DNA from 2 places in the Bacillus carboniphilus genome. Region 1 is predicted to be linked to the other one. Evidence: riboswitches for the same ligand, from Rfam matches in the RefSeq annotation. Region 1 holds a riboswitch; the other holds the start of a gene.
The links. Region 1 has a riboswitch for S-adenosylmethionine ahead of LC087_RS10435 (O-acetylhomoserine aminocarboxypropyltransferase/cysteine synthase family protein). Riboswitches for the same ligand answer to the same signal wherever they lie in the genome.

Region 1 (3,191 bases):
GACCATTCCTATTTCTTTTCTTTGTTTTCTTAATTCTTTTTCATTTAACTTGCTAAGATTTAGTTGACCAATGTGAACTTCACCTTCAGTAGGTGTTTCCAACCCATTTAACAAGCGAATTAACGTACTTTTTCCCGCCCCACTGTAACCTACTATTCCATATATTTCACCTTTATTGATTTTTAAATTAATATCATCTAATGCTTTTATAGCACCACTTCCATATTCTTTACTAATGTTTGTTAGCGTGATCATTGCTTCACCTTCCCTCATGTTGAAAATGACTGTTAAATAAAACAAAATGCCTTTCCGCATATAAGCAGAAAGGCATTTTAAATTACGTATTAAAAACCTTTCCCTCATCTTTCAAAGCGAGTATAATTCGCATTGCGTGATTTGGCACCATTTCAATATTTCATTGACGGTTGCCGGGCTTCATAGGGCACTTCCCTCCACCTCTCTAAATAAGAGAAAATAACTTTTATTCAATTTTAACGTACTTATTTAACATGAGAGAATTCTATCACGGGTCAAAAATAGTGTCAACAAAAAATTCTTTACGTTACTCCTATTTCACACTCGATGCATATTCTAAAACCTTTTTAAAGGCTTGATCTAGATCCTTTATAAGGTCATCAATGTGCTCGATGCCCACAGATAATCGAATCAAATCTTCAGTCACTCCTGAATCGGTCAATCCTTCATCACTCAATTGTTGATGAGTTGTACTTGTAGGATGAATAATTAAGCTCTTTGCATCTCCAACATTTGCCACATGTGACCATAGGTGAACTGAGTTAATAAATTGCTCTCCTGCTGCTCTTCCGCCTTCAATCCCAAAGACAATAACAGAACCGGCACCTTTAGGTAAATATTTAGTGGCTAATTCTTTTGTCGGATGTTCATCTAATTCAGGATAAGTCACCCAAGTTACTTGTGGGTGTTTTAGTAAATACTTCACTAACAAGCGTGTATTTCGGATATGTTCCTTTATTCTCACATGTAGTGTCTCTAGACCTAAACTAAATTGAAAAGCATGGTATGGACTTAAAGCAGGTCCAAGATCTCTTAGAAGCTGTACTCGCGCTTTTGTTATGAAAGCTGCTTTAGGGACGTCCCTAGCATAAACAATCCCATTATAGCTTTCATCAGGTTGAATAAGGCTTGGAAACTTTTCTGAATTCCAATCAAAATTCCCACCATCAACAATAATTCCTCCTAATGTAGTCCCATTTCCTAGTAACCATTTCGTTGCAGAATGAATGACAATATCAGCCCCATGTTCAATCGGCCTACATAAATAAGGAGTAGCAAAAGTATTATCAATAATTAATGGAATTCCTGCTTCATGAGCAACTTCAGCAACAGCTTCAATATCGAGGACAACTAAGCTAGGATTGCCAATGGTTTCTGCAAAAATCGCTTTCGTTTTCGAAGTTATAGCTTGCCTAAAGTTTTCTGGGTCAGTCGGATCAACAAACGTCACTTTAATTCCGTACTTAGGTAAGGTTACCGCAAATAAATTGTATGTTCCTCCATATAAGGTTGAGGCTGAAACAATTTCATCCCCTGCTTCTGCTATGTTTAAGATCGATAAAGTAATGGCGCCATCCCGCTGGCAACTGCTAAACTACCAATTCCTCCTTCAAGAGCGGAAATTCGCTCTTCAAGTACCGTGACTGTAGGATTATGAATTCGAGTGTAAATATAACCAGGCTCTTTCAAAGCAAATAAGTTGGCAGCATGTTTTGTGTCTTTAAATAAATATGCAGTGGATTGATAAATGGGGACTGCTCTTTCACCTGTGGTGGACCTATCCTGTAAACCTCCATGAATATTCAATGTTTCCAATTGGTATTCTTTAGTCATCAGTAAATCCTCTCCTTTTTTAAGTTTGATAAAACAAAAAGAGATTAACAAAAGGGACAAACTCGTTCACAAGAAGAAATAATCAAGTAACGGTCTGTAACCTATGTTAATCTCTTACTTAACATGATTATCTTCTTATCTTTCAGAATATAGATATTCTGCTGGAATTAGCACCGTGGTTTAAAACCGGTTGCCGGGCGTCTTAGGGCCAGTCCCTCAGCCTCTCTTGATAAGATTTTATATGGTGACTCTAATGATTACTTATAATAGCAACAACTTTTCTGAAAGTCAATAAAAATTCTGAATATTTTAAATAATATTCCTTAAATAAAGGATCGCATCCAATTTTAATATATGACGATACGATCCCTTTACAGTAACTTCATTTGATTTTATTAAAGAATAAAGCGACACCTTTCCTTTTACTAAATTTTCGAAGAAGGGTTCAGTCACTTTAATCACGATATCAACCTGAACATTGGTTATTTCACACTTTATCAATCCTTGTTTTTTCAAGATATATAGATCATTCTGCTTTTCTTTTTGAAAGCAAACCGTAAGCTTGTATGGAGGGACCATTTTTTTGACCGCTTCATTTAGTATAGGAAATTCATCCATCACAAAAACCTCCTTTAATATAAAAAGTACGTTTTATTTAGGAGGTTTCCTTTATTTTTCATTCGACAATTTCCCAAGAAATATTCTCTAACTCGAAAAGTTTTTTTTGTTAACTTATGAATTCTGATGCTCATTAATGATGGAAATAATGTTTTCAACTGATCCAAAAGCAAACACTTTTTCAATAATTTTTTGTTCTTTTAATATAATTAATGCTGGGACACTTTGAACACCCCAATTCATTGCATGTTCTGGTATGTAATTCAAATCTTTTTTGTATATTTTAATGGAAAGTATAGTTTCAGTCACTTCCAACATTTTAGATGCCATCTGACATGTACCACAAAGAGGAGTATATAAATAAATAAAATGAACTTCACGATTTTCAAATAGTTCTATTAATTCTTCTTTTGTGATTTCTTCCATAACTCTCTTCTTACCTTTCTAAAGTACTCGATAACTTCATTAGTAAAAGTCACTATTTTTAATACTGGACAAATATTGTGACTGGACCTCAAAATTTGCCTGTGCCAAGACCGTTGCAACATGCCGCTCGGGAGCTGTCGCAACCTCCCGATAACTTTTATCAACATAAAGATGCATAGCCTCAGGAAATTCCTTTTTAAAATGCGCTCTAATTTTATCACCTGAATAATCCGAATCAACAAATATATATACGTCTCTATTAGCCAACTCTTCAATCA
Region 2 (3,191 bases), 190 kb from region 1:
TTGAATTTTTTAAGAAAGGCATTAACCCTTTTGATTCAGAAGCAAAAGCAATCCCTTGTACCGTTTCAATCATGTATAAAGGTTTAATCCCAAAATAGTCCCTTGCTCCAAATAATTCATTTCGCTCTGTATCCCAAATAAGAAAAGCAAACATCCCTCTTAATTCATGTACCACTTTTTCTTTCATTACTGAATAAAGGGCCACAATCACCTCTGTATCACTATTAGTATTTAATGTAACTCCTAGATCCTCTAGTTTCTTTTGCAACTGTTTATGATTATATATTTCCCCATTAAAAACAATCCAATAGCGACCATCTCCAAAGGTAAGAGGCTGTTTTCCTCCAGCTAAATCAACAATACTTAATCTTCTAAAAGCTAACGAAATATAATCATTATGATAATAGCCTTCATCATCAGGGCCTCGATGTATAATTTTACGACTTGCCTGTTCAATGTGCTCAATACGTTGTTCTTTATATTTTTTACTATGATCAAAAACACCTATAAACCCACACATTAACTTTTTCCTCCTTATCAAATTGTATCTATAATTATTCCAAAGATGGCTATAGTTTTAGTCAATAACCCATTAATTATATAAGAAAAAAAGAGCAACTTTAAAGTATCAAAAAAAAAACATATTTTATTAAATTATTCCCAAAATGCATTACTATATGGGGTTATAGCGAATAAATTTTTTCAAAAAAAGTGACTTCTGTTAAAAATAGAAGTCACTTTTACATAAATTTCACTCTTTATTTAGTTTTGTGCTTGTGCTTTTAATTGACTTGCTTTATCAGTTCGTTCCCAAGGAAGATCAATATCTGTTCGCCCAAAATGTCCATAAGCAGCAGTCTGTTTATAAATAGGTCTTCTCAAATCTAACATTTTGATAATCCCAGCTGGACGCAAATCAAAGTTTTCTCTGACAATATCCACTAGAATATTTTCAGGTACAATTCCTGTTCCGAATGTATTAATAGAAATTGAAACAGGCTGGGCAACACCAATGGCATAGGCTAGTTGAACCTCACATTTATCTGCTAACTGTGCTGCGACTATATTTTTAGCAACATATCTTGCTGCATATGCAGCAGAACGGTCTACTTTCGTAGCATCCTTTCCTGAAAATGCGCCTCCACCGTGGCGAGCATATCCACCATACGTATCAACAATAATTTTTCGGCCTGTTAGTCCTGCGTCTCCTTGAGGTCCACCAATAACAAAACGGCCAGTTGGATTAATAAAATATTTCGTGTCCTCATCGATTAGCTCTTTTGGAACAACTGGATCAATGACATATTCCTTTAGGTTTCTTTGGATTTGTTCTAATGAAACTTCTGGATGATGTTGAGTAGAAATCACAATGGTATCAATACGAACAGGTTTATCATTTTCATCATATTCAACAGTAACCTGTGTTTTTCCATCTGGACGCAAATAAGGGAGAATCTCTTCTTTCCTAGTTTCTGTTAAACGTCTAGCAAGCTTATGAGCTAAGGAAATAGGAAGAGGCATATATTCTTTTGTTTCATTACATGCATAGCCAAACATTAACCCTTGGTCACCAGCACCAATTGCCTCAATTTCCTCATCACTCATTTGACCTTCTCGTGCTTCTAATGCTTGGTCTACACCCATTGCGATATCAGCAGATTGTTCATCGATCGACGTTAAAACGGCACATGTCTCAGAATCAAATCCATATTTTGCTCTTGTATATCCAATTCCTTTAACTGTTTCACGAACAATTTTAGGGATATCCACATATGTATTTGTCGTAATTTCACCGGATACCAGTACTAAACCTGTTGTTACAGATGTTTCACAGGCTACTCGAGCATTTGGGTCATTCTTTAAGATTGCATCTAAAATTGAATCAGATATTTGATCACAAATTTTATCAGGGTGTCCCTCTGTTACTGATTCAGATGTAAATAAGCGTCGTAAGTTTGTCATCAATACTCCTCCTTAAGTTATATATAATCATGACGGATGATTCTTCTCTTATATAAACAGAACTCTAAAGGAACAATACTATTATTCCCTTTCATTCAACAGGTATTTCCCTAAATTGCAAGCAAAAACATCACAGAAATAAAAAAACCTTTCCATCATAATAATGAGGAAAGGGGGTGTTTACATCGTTTCCTTTCACTCTTATCGATCAAGGAATGTCCTTGCATCAGGTTAGCACCTTTTCACTACGTGAAGGTTGCTGGGTTTCATTGGGGCTGTCCCTCCACCTGCTCAGGATAAGAGAATATCCGTTTAAACATCTTAAATCACAAATGCCCTTTATGTCAAACTATACGTGTCTCAACTAATGAAATGTAAGGGTCATTACTTAACAAAGAAGGCAGTCGATTAACTCCATGACCTACTTTTCTCTTCAATAATACTTCATACAGTAACTAGACCATACTTCACCCACGCCTTCAAGTCACCCTTTAGAACTCATAATTTAACTCGACTTAAAGTTTTATTGTTATACAACAAATATATTGCCAATCAAACCATAAACCGATTTAAACATCCCACTAATAAATATCCGACAAAGCTAAAAAATAGGTTTCACTCTTCTTTTTACTGACACAAACTAAAGCTACATATAATTAAAGGTACTTTATCCATTTAAACTTGGAAATTTTTCTTTAATTAGTATAGACTATTCATTTAAATGTGTTATACTATTTATAATCATTCAACTACTATAAAAAGGATGGTATACCATGAATAAAGTAGATATTCGCTCTGAACTGAATCATTTGGTCAATAATCCAAATACTTATCATAATTTACCGGTCTCTCGTCTTGTTGAACTCGTTTTAGAAAGAAATGAAGGAATATTGACTTCCACAGGTGCAATCCGTGCAACCACTGGAAAATATACAGGTCGATCACCTAAAGATAAATTTATTGTAGAAGAAGAAAGTGTAAAGAATAAAATAGATTGGGGATCAGTTAATCAACCGATCTCTGAAGAGATTTTTGAAAAACTTTATACAAAAGTGATCGACTATTTAAAGGCAAAGAATGAACTTTTTTTGTTTAAAGGGTTTGCAGGAGCAGATTCAAAATACAGATTACCCATTCAAACTATTAATGAATTTGCATGGCATAATTTATTTGCCCATCAATTGTTCATTCGAGCAACAGATGAGGAATTAGTTGACCATAAAAACCCA

Region 2: linked by a shared signal. The riboswitch ahead of metK (methionine adenosyltransferase) and the one ahead of LC087_RS10435 (O-acetylhomoserine aminocarboxypropyltransferase/cysteine synthase family protein) in region 1 are both predicted to bind S-adenosylmethionine.

The regions. Positions count from the first base shown of each region.
Region 1 is NZ_CP129013.1:2,031,778-2,034,968, forward strand. It holds gene LC087_RS10430 (methionine ABC transporter ATP-binding protein) at 1-255, opposite strand, end outside; SAM riboswitch class I at 357-471, opposite strand; partial or broken gene LC087_RS10435 (O-acetylhomoserine aminocarboxypropyltransferase/cysteine synthase family protein) at 569-1,869, opposite strand; SAM riboswitch class I at 2,002-2,105, opposite strand; gene LC087_RS10440 (hypothetical protein) at 2,179-2,487, opposite strand; gene LC087_RS10445 (thioredoxin family protein) at 2,602-2,913, opposite strand; gene LC087_RS10450 (ribonuclease M5) at 2,953-3,191, opposite strand, start outside.
Region 2 is NZ_CP129013.1:1,839,533-1,842,723, forward strand. It holds gene asnB (asparagine synthase (glutamine-hydrolyzing)) at 1-520, opposite strand, end outside; gene metK (methionine adenosyltransferase) at 763-1,962, opposite strand; SAM riboswitch class I at 2,161-2,265, opposite strand; gene pckA (phosphoenolpyruvate carboxykinase (ATP)) at 2,736-3,191, shown strand, end outside.